4 regions of the Methylobacterium mesophilicum SR1.6/6 genome follow, and region 3 is predicted to be linked to each of the others. Evidence: predicted binding sites of a transcription regulator. Region 3 holds the regulator's gene; each other region holds the start of a gene.
What was found. Region 3 encodes LexA, which represses DNA repair genes until DNA is damaged. Its sites were predicted from a motif close to TGTTCNNNNTGTGTTCNG; they were not measured.
Positions count from the first base shown of each region.

Region 1 (4,300 bases), 450 kb from region 3:
TCGAGCCCGAGCAGGCCCGGCTCTACGAGCTGATCTGGACCCGCACCATGGCGAGCCAGATGGAATCGGCCGAGCTGGAGCGCACCACCGTCGACGTCACCGCCAAGGTCGGGCCGCGCACGATCGACCTGCGCGCCACCGGCCAAGTGGTGAAGTTCGACGGTTTCCTCGCGCTCTACCAGGAGGGCAAGGACGACGAGGAGGACGAGGAGAGCCGTCGCCTGCCGCCCATGAAGGCCGGCGACCCGCTCACCCGCGAGCGGATCAGCTCGACCCAGCACTTCACCGAGCCGCCGCCGCGCTACTCCGAGGCGAGCCTCGTGAAGCGCATGGAGGAACTCGGCATCGGCCGGCCCTCGACCTACGCGGCGGTGCTGCAGACCCTGCGCGACCGCGAATATGTGAAGCTCGAAAAGAAGCGGCTGCAGCCGGAGGACAAGGGGCGGCTCGTCACGGGCTTCCTCGAGAGCTTCTTCCGCCGCTACGTCGAGTACGACTTCACCGCCGGCCTCGAGGAGCAGCTCGACCGCGTCTCCAATGCCGAGATCGACTGGCGGGCGGTTTTGCGCGACTTCTGGCGCGACTTCTCGGCGGCGATCGGCGAGACCAAGGAGCTGCGCGTCGCCGACGTGCTGGAGGCGCTGAACGGCCTCCTCGGGCCGCACATCTTCCCCGACAAGGGCGACGGCTCGAACCCGCGCACCTGCCCGACCTGCGGCTCCGGCCAGCTCTCGCTGAAGCTCGGGAAGTTCGGCGCCTTCATCGGCTGCTCCAACTACCCGGAATGCAAGTACACCCGCCAGCTCTCGGCCTCGGGCGTCGAGGGTGAGGGCGACGGCTCCTCGGCCGAGGGCGGGCAGCCGGGCGTGCGCGTGCTGGGCGACGATCCGGCGACCGGCCTGCCCGTGACGCTCCGCGACGGCCGCTTCGGTCCGTTCCTGCAGCTCGGCGAGGCCTCGACCGAGAAGGGCGCGGAGAAGCCGAAGCGCTCGTCGCTGCCGAAGGGGCTCAGCCCGTCGGACGTGGATCTGAACAAGGCGCTCGCGCTCCTGGCGCTCCCCCGCGAGGTCGCGCGCCACCCCGAGACCGGCGAGCCGATCCTGGCCAATCTCGGCCGGTTCGGGCCCTACGTGCAGCACGGGAAGACCTACGCCAATCTCGGGCGTGACGACGACGTGCTGGAGATCGGCGGCAACCGCGCCATCGACCTCATCGTCGCCAAGGAGCAGGGCGGCGGCCGCGGCCGTCCGGCCGCCGATCCGGGCCGGCCGCTCGGCAAGGACGAGGCCAGCGGCCGCGACCTCGTGGTCAAGGCCGGCAAGTACGGGCCCTACGTCACGGACGGCGAGGTGAACGCCACGCTGCCGAAGAGCCTCAGTGCCGAGGCGCTGACCCTCGATGAGGCGATCGCCCTGGTGAATGCCAAGCGCGCTTCCGGTGGCGGCAAGCCGGCCAAGCGCGGCGCGGTCCGGAAGAGTTCGGCGCGTGCCGCGGGCGGCGACAAGCCGGCGGCGAAGAAGACGACAGCGAAGAAGCCCGCGGCCAAGAAGGCGGCGGCGAAGAAGTCGAGTTCCGGCTGAGGGATTCGTCGAGGAGCGTGTTCGGACGCAGCGACGAGGCTCCTGATCCCACCCCTCTTCTCACGTGTCCACGTCAGCGGGACTCGAAGAAGCGTTCAGGACGCGCGCGGCTGGCTGAAGGGCTCCTTCGAAGCGTCCGCCGCGCTGCGTCGCCTCGGGATTAGGGCGAGGATCGGAGCCAGGATGGACCGCCGCACCGAGGCGCTGCGGAGATCCTGCCCGCCTCAGACCAGATAGGTGATCGTCGCGGCCACCGCGGTCGCGAAGGTCGCGAGCGTGATCGTCGTGGCGTTCACCAGGGCGCGGGCGGGCGGCACGCCGGCCGCATCGTCCTCGCAGCCGAAGGCGGCACCGGCCGCGTGCTCGAAGCGGATCAGGGTCAGGCGGCGGGCTTCGATCGCGGCGTCACTCATCGACTGCGGCTCCCTGACCACGGTCAAGTCTTGTCTGCGGCGCTAACGCCGGGCCGATCGTTCTGTTCCGGCGGTAATCTGCTGAGTGCGGACAGGCTGATCATGGGAAAGCCTTAACCCAATGTTGTGCAACGTCGTGATGACGGTCGACGCACCGCGACCGGTCCGGGGCGCCGCGCCGGCCCTCGCTCGCGGCGGCGCAGCATGCGATAAGGCGGCGGCATCGCCAGGGGGCGAAGGCCTTTGATGTTTACGTTTTGTTCCGCTATCATGCGGGGATGAAGGCGCATGCTCCACGACCCAAGACCCGTCTGCGTGATCCTGAGCCAGCCGATGCGCCGCGCCCGCGGAGGCCGCGCGTGAGCGACCCGGCGCGCGACCTGTTCGGACCCGGCGGAAAGGCGTCCGCCGTCCGCCCGGCCGAGCCGCGGCGGCGCCTGGACGCCTCGGCTTCGGTGACCGCGCTCGCATCGGCTGCGCCGGAGGCAGGGTACACCGCCTCCGACATCGAGGTTCTGGAGGGGCTGGAGCCCGTCCGGCGTCGCCCCGGCATGTATATCGGCGGCACCGACGAGCGAGCCCTGCACCACCTCTTCGCCGAAGTGATCGACAACTCCATGGACGAGGCGGTGGCGGGTCACGCCAGCTTCATCGAGGTGGAGCTGGAGGAGACCGGCGCACTCGTCGTCACCGACAACGGCCGCGGCATCCCGGTCGACCCGCACCCGAAATTCCCCGGCAAGTCGGCGCTCGAGGTCATCATGACCACGCTGCATGCCGGCGGTAAGTTCGACTCGAAGGTCTACGAGACCTCGGGCGGGCTGCACGGCGTCGGCATCTCGGTGGTCAACGCCCTCTCCGACCTGCTGGAGGTCGAGGTGGCGCGCAACCAGACGCTCTACCGCCAGACGTTCTCGCGCGGTCACGCGCAGGGGGCCTTGGAACTGGTCGGCCGGGTCCAGAACCGCCGGGGCACGCGGGTCCGTTTCCATCCGGACGCCGAGATCTTCGGATCGCTGAAGTTCGATCCGCGCCGCCTGTTCAAGATGGCACGCTCGAAGGCCTACCTGTTCGGCGGCGTCGAGATCCGCTGGCGCTGCGCCCCCGCCCTGCTCGAAGGGCTGGAGGACGTGCCGCCGGAGGCCGTGCACCGCTTCCCCGACGGGCTGCGCGACTACCTCGCCCGGGACATCGACGGCAAGGAACTCGTCACCGAGGCGATGTTCTCCGGCAAGATCACCAAGCCGGGCTCGCACGGCTCGCTCGAATGGGCGGTGGCCTGGATGGTCGCCGAGGACGGGATCTCGCATTCCTACTGCAACACGATCCCGACGCCCGAGGGCGGCACCCACGAGGCCGGCCTGCGTGTCGCGCTGCTGCGCGGCTTGCGGGAGCACGCCGAGCGGGTGAACCAAGCCAAGCGCATGACGGCGGTGACCACCGACGACGTCATGGCGACCTGCGCGTCGATGCTCTCGGTGTTCATCCGCGAGCCGGAGTTCCAGGGCCAGACCAAGGACAAGCTCGCCACCGTGGAGGCGCAGCGCATCGTCGAGACGGCGGTGCGCGACGCCTTCGACCATTGGCTCGCCGCCTCCCCGGCCCAGGCCAACAAGCTGCTCGACTGGGTGATCGACCGGGCGGAGGAGCGCCTGCGCCGCCGCCAGGAGAAGGAGGTCGCCCGCAAGAGCGCGACGCGCAAGCTCCGCCTGCCCGGCAAGCTGGCCGACTGCTCGGCGGCCGGCACCGCGGGCTCGGAGATCTTCATCGTCGAGGGCGACTCGGCCGGCGGCTCGGCCAAGCAGGCCCGGGACCGGGCGACCCAGGCGATCCTGCCGCTGCGCGGCAAGATCCTCAACGTCGCCTCGGCCTCGCGCGACAAGCTCGGCGCCAACCAGCTGATCTCGGATCTCACCCTGGCGCTCGGATGCGGCACCGGCTCGGCCTTCCGCGAGGCGGACCTTCGCTACGAGAAGGTGATCATCATGACGGACGCCGACGTGGACGGCGCCCATATCGCCTCGCTGCTGATCACATTCTTCTACCGCCAGATGCCGAAGCTGATCGACCGCGGGCACCTCTACCTCGCGATCCCGCCGCTCTACCGGCTGCAGCAGGGCTCGAAGGTGGCGTATGCCCGGGACGACGCGGATCGCGAGCGCATCATCAAGACGGTGTTCAAGAACGGCAAGGTCGAGATCGGGCGGTTCAAGGGCCTCGGCGAGATGATGCCGGCCCAGCTCAAGGAGACCACCATGGACCCGAAGAAGCGCACGCTCCTGCGCGTCGCGGTCCTCGACGAGGCCC
Region 1 is NZ_CP043538.1:5,482,587-5,486,886, reverse strand. Features, by position in the region: gene topA (type I DNA topoisomerase) at 1-1,580, shown strand, start outside; gene MMSR116_RS25910 (hypothetical protein) at 1,805-1,993, opposite strand; gene parE (DNA topoisomerase IV subunit B) at 2,353-4,300, shown strand, end outside.
Region 1: the regulator LexA is predicted to act here: its motif matches at 2,241-2,258, upstream of parE (DNA topoisomerase IV subunit B).

Region 2 (4,300 bases), 1.7 Mb from region 3:
ACGGACCGCCCGGGACCGGGTTCCCGTCCAGGGTCGCGCGCTCGTCGCGGTAGCGGAAGCGCGCGAACGGCTCGGCCGCCACGATCGAATGGCGCCCCAGGGAGTCGTGCCGCATGGCGCTGTCGAGGAAGGCGAGCCCGGGCAGGGCGCGCAGCCGGGCGGCCGCCGCGACGGGATCGATGAAGGGGATCTCTCGGGTCCACATGACCGGGTTCGGGCTATCGTCCTGGGCGCGGGTGGGGCGGATCGTGTCACGCTGCCGTCGCACAGGCGATGCCGCGGGGGAAGCGGCAGTTGCACGCAGGGGCCGCCTCGGAGGCGCAGACGGGGCGCGCGCCCGACGCAGGCCGCCGTTCCGCGTCTTCATGTGGGATCTCAGGACCGGCGCGCAAACGCCTTCCGAACAGCCAAGTTTCCGGCTCGACGTCAGACTCGCGCACGAGGCCGGTCACCCCTGCGGCGGCCGGTCTCGCGCCGGGGGCCGGGAGCCTGTATAGAAAGCGCGACCCCGATCCTTTTCGTCCTCAGCTCCGGGCGACCGACCTTCGGTCGCCGGCCGGGACCGCCCGATCCGAAGGCCATGACCGCCACGCCCGCCCCCCGCGGCCCCGCTCCCGGAGCCGCCCCCAAAATCTCGTTCGTCTCGCTCGGATGTCCGAAGGCGCTCGTCGATTCCGAGCGGATCCTCACGCACCTGCGGGCCGAGGGCTACGAGCTGGCGCGCCGGCACGACGGGGCCGACGTGGTGATCGTCAACACCTGCGGCTTCCTCGATTCGGCCAAGGCGGAGTCGCTCTCGGCCATCGGCGAGGCCATGGCGGAGAACGGCCGGGTGATCGTCACCGGCTGCATGGGCGCGCAGCCGGAGGAGATCCGCGAGAAGTACCCCGACCTCCTGGCGGTGACCGGGCCGCAGGCCTACGAGTCGGTGGTGGCGGCCGTCCACGAGGCGGTGCCGCCGGCCCACGACCCGTTCCTCGACCTCGTGCCGCCCCAGGGGATCAAGCTCACCCCGCGCCACTACGCCTACCTGAAGATCTCGGAAGGGTGCAGCAACCGCTGCAGCTTCTGCATCATCCCGTCTTTACGCGGGAACCTCGTCAGCCGCCCGGCCGCCGACGTGCTGCGCGAGGCCGAGAAGCTCGTGAAGGCCGGCGTGAAGGAGCTGCTGGTCGTCAGCCAGGACACCAGCGCCTACGGGGTCGATATCCGCTACAGTGAGAGCCCGTGGCAGGACCGCCAGGTCCGCGCGAAGTTCTACGACCTCACCAAGGAACTCGGCGCGCTCGGGGCCTGGGTCCGGCTGCATTACGTCTACCCCTATCCGCACGTGGACGAGGTCATCCCGCTGATGGCCGAGGGCAAGGTGCTCCCCTATCTCGACATGCCGCTCCAGCACGCGAGCCCGTCGGTGCTCAAGCGCATGCGCCGCCCCGGCAACCAGGAGCGCCAGCTCGACCGGATCCGGAGCTGGCGGCAGACCTGCCCGGACCTCGCGATCCGCTCGACCTTCATCGTCGGCTTCCCCGGCGAGACCGAGGCCGAGTTCGAGGAGCTGCTGGCCTGGCTGCAGGAGGCCAAGCTCGATCGGGTCGGCTGCTTCGAGTACGAGCCGGTGGCGGGCGCCACCGCCAACGCGCTCGGCGACCTCGTGCCGCCGGCGGTGAAGGCCGAGCGCAAGCGCCGGTTCATGGAGACCCAGAACGGCATCGCGCTCCGGCTGCAGCGGGCCAAGGTCGGCAAGCGGCTGCCCATCATCGTCGATGCCGTCGAGGGCGGGGTCGCGAAGGGCCGGTCCAAGGCCGACGCGCCGGAGATCGACGGGAATGTCCACGCCGCCTTCCGGCGCCCGGTGCGGGTCGGCGACATCGTCACCGTGAAGATCGACCGGGCCGAGGCCTACGACCTGTACGGCAGCGTCGCCTGACGGCGGCCCCCGTCTTTGCGAGCGCCGCGAAGCAATCCAGGGTGACGCTACGCTGCCGGGAGGTCCCGCTGCCCTGGGTCGCTTCGCTGCGCTCGCGATGACGGGCGCGGACAGGACTCCTGTTGAGCCCTGACCAATACACCTTGACCCCACCCTCCCGCCGCCGTCTCTGGAACAGAGCAGGAACTCACGGCGGATCTCCGAGGCAGCGATGGATCCGGAGGTCGCGCTCCGAAAAATCATCCACATCGACATGGACGCGTTCTACGCCTCCGTGGAGCAGCGCGACGATCCCGCCCTGCGCGGCCTGCCGCTGGCGGTGGGCGGCTCCCGGGAGCGGGGCGTGGTGGCGGCGGCGAGCTACGAGGCGCGCCGGTTCGGCGTCCGCTCGGCCATGCCGTCGGCCACCGCAAGACGGCTCTGCCCGGACCTGCTGTTCGTGAAGCCGCGCTTCGAGGTCTACCGGGCGGTCTCCGACGAGATCCGCGCGGTCTTCGCCCGCCACACGGCGATCATCGAGCCGGTCGCCCTGGACGAAGCCTATCTCGACGTCACCGAGAATTTTTTTGGACTCCCGACCGCGACGGCCGTCGCCAAGGCGATCCGGGCCGAGATCCTGGAGCGCACCGGGCTCGTGGCCTCGGCCGGGGTCTCGTACAACAAGTTCCTCGCCAAGGTGGCGTCCGACCACAGGAAGCCCGACGCCCTGTTCGTCATCACCCCCGCCATGGGGCCCGACTTCGTGGCCGCCCTGCCGATCGGCCGGTTCCACGGCGTCGGCCCGGTCACCGAGGCGAAGATGAAGCGGCTCGGGATCGAGACCGGGGCGGATCTGCGCGCCTGGACGGTCGAGCGGCTGCGCGAGACCTTCGGCTCCGCGGGGGCCTACTACCACGCGGTCGCCCGCGGGATCGACGAGCGGCCGGTGCGCGCCCACCGGGTGCGCAAGTCGATCGGAGCGGAGACCACCTTCTCGGACGACACCGCCGCCTTCGAGATCCTGGCCGCCCGGCTGGCGCCGCTGTTCGACAAGGTCTGGGCCGGGGCCGACGCCAAGGGCATGCGCGCCCGGACCGTGACCCTCAAGCTCAAGTTCTCGGATTTCGCCCAGGTCACCCGGGCGAAGTCGCTCCCCGGCCCCGTAGCCGACCGGGCCGGCTTGGAGCGGATCGGCCTCGACCTGCTCGCCGGCCTGTTCCCCCTGCGGCGCAGCGCGCGGCTGATCGGCGTGTCGCTGTCGGGCTTCGCGCAGGACGAGCCGGACGGGCCGCTGCAACTCGGGTTAGAACTCTGACGCAGAAGTCAATTTCCGGCTGCAAGTCCTAGTCTATGACCCGGCGCCTATTGTGCGATGTCGCACTTTCGCACCGGCAAGACGTCTCCAGATTGCCGATACGGCGTGCGGCGCCGTACGGATAGGCGCCGCCGGACCTGAACCCCTGCGAGGACCCGCCTCATGTCGAAGCCTGCTTCCCTGGTCGCGGCCTGTGCGCTGACCCTGGCCGCCTCGGCCGGTGCCGCCTTCGCGGACGGCAATTCCGAGTTCAGCGCCTCCAATACGGCCCTGCTGAGGGGCTACACCGCGAGTCCCGGTCGCCTCTATGTGCCGACGACCGGTGACGAGGCTCGGCTCGTGACCGGCTCCGTCGGTACATCCGCCCGCTCGCCCGTCCTGCGGCAGGAAAAGGCACCGGACCGCGTGCCCGTCCGCTGAACGAGCCGCAGATCCGGGCGCTCGTCCAACGCCCGGTGAGGCCGATCAGGCGTTCTTGCGCGGCCGGTGGTCCGGGTCGATGCCGCCGTCGAGCTTCGTCTCGTTGTCCACGTCGCCTTCGAAGGTCGAATCCGCCTGCAGATCCGCGGGATCGGCGCCGCTCATACCCTTCGAGGTGCCGATACCGGGATTGCCCTTGAGATCGGCATCCGTGGGCGTCTCGGTCTTCGGGTGCTTGCCTGACATACTGGCTCCTTGCGGGTGCTGCTGGCAGGCCAACGCCTCGGGACGGAGGCGGTCTCACGCGTCCCGTGCGGCGGTTCGCCTCCCGTACCTGGAGGAGCTCAGCCAAGGCTCAGCCGATCTCCGCCGCCGCGATCCGGCGCACGCCCGCCGCGTCCATCCGCGCCCAGGCCTGCGCGAGCGACCCGTCCACGTCGATCCCCCGCACCGCATCCTCCACCACCCAGACCTCGAAGCCCGCGTCGCTTGCGTCCAGCGCGCTCCAGGCGACGCAGAAGTCGGTGGCGAGCCCGCACAGGGCGACGCGGGTGATGCCGCGCTCCCGGAGCGCCCCGGCCAGCCCGGTGCGGGTCGTCCGGTCGGCCTCCAGGAAGGCCGAGTAGCTGTCGACCCGGGGATCCAGCCCCTTGCGAACC
Region 2 is NZ_CP043538.1:219,590-223,889, reverse strand. Features, by position in the region: gene pabB (aminodeoxychorismate synthase component I) at 1-205, opposite strand, end outside; gene rimO (30S ribosomal protein S12 methylthiotransferase RimO) at 581-1,927, shown strand; gene dinB (DNA polymerase IV) at 2,139-3,221, shown strand; gene MMSR116_RS01035 (hypothetical protein) at 3,384-3,641, shown strand; gene MMSR116_RS01030 (hypothetical protein) at 3,687-3,887, opposite strand; gene pncA (bifunctional nicotinamidase/pyrazinamidase) at 3,997-4,300, opposite strand, start outside.
Region 2: the regulator LexA is predicted to act here: its motif matches at 2,098-2,115, upstream of dinB (DNA polymerase IV).

Region 3 (4,300 bases):
CGCCAGGGCCACGACGTTCAAAGCCACGAAGGCCGCCGCGATGATGCCGACCCCGAACACCACCTGCCCGAGCCAGGGCCCGAGGGCCGGGGTGAAGGCGCCCGCGAGGTCGCCCACGGTCTCCAGCCCCTTCGCGCTGCCCTGCCCGGACTTGCCGATCGTGGCGGCGGCCGCGATCAGGATCGCCCCCATCACGCATTGCGAGATCACCGCACCCACCAGGGTGTCGAGCCGCGAGCGGCGCGCATGGTCCCAGCCGAGGCCTTTGTCGACGATGGCCGACTGCTGGTAGAAGATCATCCACGGCATGATCACCGCGCCGATATTGGCGGCGATCAGCACCCGGTATTGCCCGTCACCCAGCGGGATGTGCCCGAAGGAGGCGACGATCTCCGGCACGTCCGGCCGCGCCGCGATCGCCAGCCCGACGAAGACCAGCTCGAACAGGCCGACTGCGATCGCCACCACCTCGACGCGCCGGTAGCTGCCGGTGAAGACCAGCCCGAGGAGCAGGGTCGCCGGCAGCCCGAGACTCACGAGCCGCGGAACCCCGAACAGGTCGCCGATCCCGGCGATCCCGGAGAACTCCGTCACGATGGCGCCGATTCCCGCGACCACGAGGCCGCCGTAGGAGATCCAGGCCCAGGCCGGCCCGTAATGCGTCCGGATCAGCTCGCCATGGCCGCGGCCCGTGGCGGTCCCGAGCCGGACCGTCAGCTCCTGGACGACGTAGAGGATCGGCACCAGCAGGATCTGCAGGAGCAGCAGCGAGTAGCCCCAGCGCGCGCCGCTCTGGGCCGCCGTGATCAGGCTGCCGACATCCGTATCGGCGAGCATCACGACCAGTCCCGGGCCCGCGGCCTTGAGGAACGCGGACAGGCGGGGCAGGGAAGCGCTGGGCACGGCTCGGGAACAGTCCCGGGCGGCGGCAGTTCCGGCGGACGCCTGCGGCGTTTTCCCGGGAGCCCGCGGGAGGAATTGAGATGGCGGAGAGCACGGATCGGGGTTCCGGCTGGAGCCTTCAGGCGAGCGCCGTGCCCGACGGGGTGCGCCTGGAACTCGCCCTATCCGACCTCGGCGGCGCGCCGGTCACCGCCGCCATCACCCTGGACCGGGCGGAGGCCCGCGCCTTCGCCCGCGCGCTGCTGGCGGCGGCTGGGGACGCGACCGAGCGCACCTTCCCCAAGCCGGGGACCTGAGCCGGGGACCTGACGGGCGCGGGCGCCGGGCCCGCGGTTCAGCGCAGGATCAGGCCCGGATTGCGGCCCGGAAGCCGCGGAACCACCGTGCCGCGCTTCTCGATCGGCGCGTCGCACGCGTAGGCGAACTCTGTCTTCAGCGGATCGAACACGGTCTCGCCGGTGATCCGGCAATCCTCGCGCACGGTCTCGTCGAGATAGGCCCGGGCCGCGGTCCGGAAGCGCTTCACCCGCGTCGCCTCGGGCTCGGGATCGATCCGGACCTCGCTCAGGTTGCAGCCGGCATATTCCCGCAGGGCGTTCGAGACGATCAGCATCCGGCGCACTTGCCGGTTGTCGTAGACCTCGTAGGGCTCCTTGCAGCCGATCGTCACCACCTGCGGGGTCAGCGCGACGTAGTTCCGGGAGATGTAGGAGAACCCGGTCGTGCAGCCGGCGAGCGCCAGGCCGAGGGTCACCACGCCGAAGGTCACCACGCCGAGGGGCAGCAGAGCTGCGGGTCGTCGCATCCTCGTCATCCCAGCCCGATCCACGCCGCGCCCCGGGCTTATCCCCGGACGGCCGGCTGGACGCATTGAAACGGCTCCGCTTGCGCCGTCAATGCGTTTCTCCCCGGCAGGCGGCCGCCACGCACGCAAGCGTGGCCATATCTCTCTTGCGGAACACTTGCGGAACGTTTAACGTGTTCGTGATTTGTTTCTGTGGCCGCCACGAGGCGGTCCCTCAAGCCGCGAGGCCCACGTCGATGCTCACGCGCAAGCAGCTGGACCTCCTGCGCTTCATCCAGAACCGCATGCAGGAATGCGGCGTCCCGCCGTCCTTCGACGAGATGAAGGACGCCCTCGACCTGAAGTCGAAGTCGGGCATCCACCGGCTGATCACGGCCCTCGAGGAGCGCGGCTTCCTCCGGCGCCTGCCGAATCGGGCGCGCGCCATCGAGGTGATCCGCATCCCCGAGAGCCTGACGCAGGCGGCCGCGGCCCAGGCGCCCGCCGAGCCCCGCCGGTTCACCCCGAGCGTGGTGGAGGGTGGCAAGTCCAAGCAGCCACCGCTGCCCGCCAATGCCCGCATGATCGACGAGGCCGGACGGGCGGTGTCGATCCCCGTCATGGGCCGGATCGCGGCCGGCACGCCGGTCTCGGCGATCCAGAACCAGAGCCACGCCATCACCCTGTCGCCGGACTTCCTGGCCGGCGGCGAGCACTACGCCCTGGAGGTGCGCGGTGATTCGATGGTCGAGGCCGGCATCCTCGACGGCGACCTCGTGGTGATCCGCAAGCAGGACACCGCCAACACGGGCGATATCATCGTGGCCCTGATCGACGACGAGGAGGCGACGCTCAAGCGCCTGCGCCGCCGCGGCTCCTCGATCGCCCTGGAGGCCGCCAACCCGGCCTACGAGACCCGCGTCCTCGGGCCCGACCGGGTCCAGATCCAGGGCCGCCTCGTGAGTCTCGTCCGCCGCTACTGAAGCGGTTCGGCGGGCGCGTCGCCGGGCGCGTCCCCGCCGCTCGATCCGTCGGCCTCAGCCGGGGCCGCAGGCTCCTCCATGGCGCGACTGCTGTCGACTGCGGCGGTCATCGGCGGTGCCGGCTTCGTGTCCCGGTGCGGTCGCCACGGCAGGCCGCGATCACCGGTCCGGGCGTAGCGCGCGGTGAACCCGCCGGGTTCGGCCCGGAGCGCCACGGCTCCGTGATCCGCCAGGACATGCCGGTCGATCACGAGGGGCCCCGTGCAGGTCGGGGGCGCCGCGAGGCCGGTGATCAGCACCGCGGCCCGGGCGCAATCCTCCGGGAAGGCGCGGCGATCCCGGACCAGCGCGACCGCCCGCCCATCCGGCAGGCGCGCGGTGCATCCGAGCCGGTCGCAGCGCCCGCTTCCGGACGGCGTGACCAGCGCGCCGGGGCGCCGCCCGTCGCCGTCCGCCTTCAGCCACTGTTCCAGCACGAAGCCGGAGGGGCTGCCCAGGGCGGCGAGGCGGCCGTCCGGCCCCCGCACCGCCGCGCCGCCGCCCTGCCGGTCGACGTAGACGTCGTAGCGGTCCGGCAGCACGGTGAGCCAGAGCCCCAGCAGGAGGGGCGGCCCGGCGAGCCAGCGCAGGCGCGAGACCGGGAGCGTCGCCAGCAGCAGGCTTGCGGTCAGCAGGGTCAGCGCCGCGGTTCCGAAGGCCGGCAGCACGAGGATGGCGCGCTCGAACCCGGCGATCCACTCGGAAATCGCCAGCATGCCCCCCACCGCCTGACCCATCAGCCACCAGACCGGCCGGTCGAGGGCGAAGGGATAGGCCAGGATCCCGAGGACCGCGGCGGGCATCACCACCAGGGAGACGAGGGGCAGCGTCAGGGCGTTGCCGACGAGCCCGAAGGGCTGCACGGTCTGGAAGTGGTAGGTGGCGAAGGGCGCGGTGGCGACCTGCGCCACCAGGGTCGTGGCCAGGGTCCCGGTGACCGCCGACAGGCCGCTGCCCACAAGGCGCCCGATCCGTCCCGCCCCGGGGCGCACGAACAGCCGGCCGTCGATCAGGCGCGCGCAGGCGATCAGCCCCGCCACCGCCCCGAACGACATCTGGAAGCTCGGGCCGAGCAGGCCCTCCGGCTCGCGGGCGAGCGCGATCAGGGCGGCGAGCGCGAGGTTGCGCATCGACAGGGCCGGCCGGTCTGCCAGGATCGCGCCCAGCATGATCAGGGTCATGATCAGCGAGCGCTCGGCGGCGATGTCCCAGCCCGAGAAGGCGCAGTAGGCGGTCACGCCCACCATGGCGAAGCCGGCCGCGATCTTCTTGATCGGCCAGACCAGCGCGCAGTACGGCACCAGGGCGAGGGCCGCCCGGACCAGCCAGAACACCACGCCGGCGGCCAGCACCATGTGGAGCCCGGAGATCGACACCACGTGGTAGATGCCGGCGGCGCGCAGCGCGTCGTTGGTCGCCGGCCCGATCAGCCCGCGCTTGCCCGTCACCAGGGCCGCCGCGACCGCCCCCGCCTGCCCGCCCTCGGCCTCCGCGATCCGGCGGGTCAACGCGTTGCGGGCCGCGTCCAGCGTCGCGGCGAGCCGCAGGCGCAGGGGCGGCGGCTCCGCGGGCGCGCGGACCGTGACCGCTC
Region 3 is NZ_CP043538.1:5,032,929-5,037,228, reverse strand. Features, by position in the region: gene MMSR116_RS23840 (NRAMP family divalent metal transporter) at 1-903, opposite strand, end outside; gene MMSR116_RS23835 (hypothetical protein) at 984-1,199, shown strand; gene MMSR116_RS23830 (hypothetical protein) at 1,238-1,708, opposite strand; gene lexA (transcriptional repressor LexA) at 1,945-2,670, shown strand; gene MMSR116_RS23820 (ComEC/Rec2 family competence protein) at 2,664-4,300, opposite strand, start outside.

Region 4 (4,300 bases), 640 kb from region 3:
CTCTGCGGCCCGGTGATCGTGGCCGCGGTCTGGTTCGACCCCGCGGCGCTCCCGCCGACCCTGCTCGGCGCCCTCGACGACAGCAAGCGCCTGCTCGAGCCGGTCCGTGCCCGGCTGGCGCCGCTGATCCGCACCCATGCGCACGTAGCGGTGGCGGCGGGCTCGCGGGCGCTGATCGATCGGATCAACATCCGCGCCGCGACGCTGGACGCCATGGCGCGCGCGGTGGGCCGCCTCGGGATCGCGGCGCCGGTCCTGGTTGACGGTCGGGATGCCCTGCCCGGGCTTCCCGGCGGGGCGGTGGTCGGCGGGGACCGGCTCGTGCCGCAGATCGCCGCCGCCTCGATCGTCGCCAAGGTCTTCCGCGACGCCCTGATGCGGCGCCTCGCCGAGCGCCACCCCGGTTACGGCTGGGAGCGGAATGTCGGCTACGGCACGCAGCTCCACCGGGCCGGCCTGACGAAGCTCGGCCGCAGCCCGCATCACCGGCTGAGCTTCACCCGGGGCTTCGAACGCTGAGCGGCCTCGCTTCGGCAGGCCACGGCACCACAGCAGCGGGAGGTGACGTCGGCTGTCCCGTTCTCGACCGCATCCCGAGGCGATGCGTTGGATGGACCACGCCCCTTCTCCGGCCCGTCAGAGCAGCGTCAGTTGCTCCCCCGGCCTGCGGAAGGCGTCCCGGTTCAGCGTCATCCGCCCGAACGCGAAGCCGAGCCGGGTGCCGGCAAGCCGCACGCGCTGCCCGATCATCGACGCGTAGGCACCCTCGCCGCGGAAGCGGTGACCGAAGCGGGGATCGTTCTCGCGGCCGCCCCGGGACTGCCGCAGCAACCCGAAGGCGCGTTCCTTGCGCTCGGGATAATGCTCGGAGAACCAATCGGCGACGAGGTCGGCCACCTCCCCCGGGAGCCGCAGGAGCGCGTAGCCGATCCGGCTCGCGCCGCTCTCCCGGGCGCGGTCCAGGATCGCCTCGATCTCATGGTCGGTCAGGCCTGGAATGATCGGCGAGACGTTGATCATCACGGGCACGCCCGCCTCGGCCAGCCGGCGCATCGCGGCGAGCCGCTTCTCCGGCCGGGGCGCCCGGGGATCGAGGCGCCGCGCGAGGTCCGGATCCAGGGTCGGCAGCGAGACCGCCACGAGGACGAGATCGCGCGCGGCCATCTCGGCCAGGATGTCGAGATCGCGCAGGACGAGGTCCGATTTCGTGGTGATGCCGACGGGGTGCCGCGCCTCGCGGAGCACGTCGAGGATCCCGTGGGTGATGCGGTGCTCGCGCTCGGCCGGCTGGTAGGGGTCGGTGGCGGTGCCGAGGGCGATCGTCTCCGGTTGGTAGCCCGGCGCCGCGAGCTCGCGGGCGAGGAGCCGGGGCGCGTCCGGTTTGCTGAAGATCCGCGATTCGAAGTCGAGCCCCGGCGACAGGCCGAGCCACGCGTGGGTCGGCCGCGCGTAGCAGTAGATGCAGCCGTGCTCGCAGCCGCGATACGGGTTGATCGACCGGTCGAACGGGATGTCGGGCGACGTGTTGCGGGCGATGATCCGGGCGGATCGTTCCGGCGTCACCTGCGTGCGCAGGGGCGTCGGATCATCCGGCGCCCACTCGGCATCGTGGAACGCCTCTCGCCGGGCTGCCTCGAACCGGCCGGTGGGATTGGCGGTCGAACCGCGACCGCGCCGAGCCTGTTCCGGCGGCGTGCTCGCACCGAGCCGTCGCGTCGCGCTCGTGCCGACCGCGTCCCCTTTCGGCGTCATGACCCGTCGCCCCCGTGTTTCACGTGGAACATAGAGCGAACATGGCGGCGGGTAACGCCTCTTTTTAAGGCAATCCCGGCATCGCCGCGTCTCTCGGACGCGGCCGGTCCTTCGAAAGACGGTTCAATGGTTTACGGCTGCGCAAAATCGTCTATGCGCCCGCTCATGCTCTCCGCGGTGACCTATCTGGCCGACCCGGCTGATCCGGACGCGATCGACCGCTTGGCCGACACGCTCAGCGTGCTCGTCTCCGGCGTGGCCGGCGGCTTGGTCGGCGACGCCGTGATCGTGACGGGTCGCGAGAGCGAGGCCGTCGCGGCCGTCGCGGAAGCGACCGGGGCGACGTTGGTCGTCCACCGGAGCGGCAACCCCTACGCGGATGGCGCGGGCGCGGCCCGGCGGGACTGGGTCCTGTGCCTGGAGGCCGGCGACGTCCCGGCCGAAGGGTGGATCCGCACCCTGGACCGCTTCGTCGGGACCGCCCGGCCGGAGACCGGGCTCGGGCGCCTGCACCGTCCGGCGGCCGGCTGGAGCGGGCGTCTGGTCAACCGGATCGAGAGGCTGATGGGGGCCCGGCAGGCCCGGGCCGGGGACGTGGTGCGGCGGGAGGTGCTGCGCGGCGGATCGGCCTTCGGCTCCCGGATCAAGGTGAAGGCGCTGCTGGCGCGGATCGACCGGGCCTGACCGGCAGAAACTTGTGCCCTTCCACGTTGTTGTCGGTCCCGCCTCCTCTACAACTCCGGGGGCGCGGGAGAAGATTTGCCGTCTCTCCACTGTCGCGAGGACGTTGAAATCGCTCCCCTCGGGAAGGATCGCACAATGGATTCGTCGGGCCTGATGGGGCGCAAATCGGTCGACGACATCCTCGAGAGCGGCGAGGGCGAGCAGCAGCTCTCGAAATCGCTGGGTGCCCTCTCGATCACCGCCATGGGCATCGGCGCGATCATCGGTGCCGGCATCTTCGTCCTCACCGGCACGGCGGCGGCGCAATATGCCGGGCCGGGGATCATGCTGTCCTTCGTGCTCGGCGGCATCGCCTGCGCGTTCGTGGGCCTCTGCTACTCCGAGATGGCGGCGCTGATCCCGGTGGCGGGGTCGAGCTACACCTACACCTACGCGACGCTGGGCGAGTTCTTCGCGTGGCTGATCGGCTGGGATCTGATCCTCGAATACGCCATGGGAGCCGCTACGGTGGCGGTGGGCTGGTCGGGCTACGTGACCAGCATCCTGAAGGATGTCGGGATCGTGATCCCGGCCCAGTTCGCCCACGCGCCGGGCACCCCCATCGACGGCGGCGGCACCGCCCTGTTCAACCTGCCGGCGGTGGTGATCGTGGCGCTGATCACGATCCTGCTGATGCGCGGCACCAAGGAATCGGCCCGCTTCAACAACATCATGGTGGCGGTGAAGCTCACCGTGGTGGTGGCGTTCATCGCGCTGGGCTGGGGCCATGTCGACACGGCGAACTGGAAGCCGCTGATCCCCGACAACGACGGTACCTTCGGGCATTTCGGCTACAGCGGCATCCTGCGCGGCGCGGGTGTGGTATTCTTCGCCTTCATCGGCTTCGATGCGGTCTCCACCGCCGCCCAGGAGGCGCGCCGGCCGCAGAAGGACATGCCGATCGGCATCCTGGGCTCGCTGGCGGTCTGCACGATCCTCTACGTGCTGGTGGCGGCGGTGCTGACCGGCCTCGTCCCCTACAAGGAGCTCAACGTCCCCGACCCGATCGCCAAGGGCGTCGACGTCATCGGCATCGGCTGGTTCTCCCTGCTGATCAAGCTCGGGGCGCTGACCGGCCTGACCACCGTGATCCTGGTCCTGCTCTACGGCCAGAGCCGGATCTTCTTCACCATGGCGCAGGACGGCCTGCTGCCGAAGATGTTCTCCCACGTGCACCCGACCTACCAGACACCCTACCGCAGCCAGGCGCTGATCGGGGCCGCGGTCGCCCTGGTGGCGGCGCTGGTGCCGATCAACATCCTGGGCGAGATGGTCAGCATCGGGACGCTGGCGGCCTTCATCCTGGTCTGCGGATCGGTGATCTACCTGCGGCGCACCGACCGCCACATGAAGCGCCCGTTCAAGGCGCCCGCCGTGCCGGTGGTGCCGATCCTCGGCATCCTGTTCTGCCTGCTGCTGATGATCGGCCTGCCGCTCGATACGTGGCTGCGGCTGGTGATCTGGATGGCGATCGGATTGCTCGTGTATTTCTTCTACGGGCGGAAGCACTCGGTCCTGCGCCGGAAAGAGGGGACTGCGGCGTAGGGCCATTCGGGAGCCGGTAGCGCGCGGGCTCCCGCCCCCCTCTGCGGGGGAGGGAGAGCGTCGCGCCCCTTCAAACCGAAATGCTCGCCCCCCGTCGCAGGTGCTCGTCGAGTCGCGGCATGATCTCCACGAAGTTGCAGGGCCGGTGCCGGTAGTCGAGCTGCTGGGCCAGGATCCCGTCCCAGGCGTCCCGGCAGGCGCCGGGCGAACCCGGCAGCACGAACACGTAGGTCGCCCGCGCCACCCCGGCGGTCGCCCGGGACTGCAGGGTCGAGGTGCC
Region 4 is NZ_CP043538.1:4,388,583-4,392,882, reverse strand. Features, by position in the region: gene MMSR116_RS20985 (ribonuclease HII) at 1-519, shown strand, start outside; gene MMSR116_RS20980 (PA0069 family radical SAM protein) at 637-1,752, opposite strand; gene MMSR116_RS20975 (hypothetical protein) at 1,906-2,436, shown strand; gene MMSR116_RS20970 (amino acid permease) at 2,572-4,020, shown strand; gene moaB (molybdenum cofactor biosynthesis protein B) at 4,091-4,300, opposite strand, start outside.
Region 4: the regulator LexA is predicted to act here: its motif matches at 1,777-1,794, upstream of MMSR116_RS20980 (PA0069 family radical SAM protein).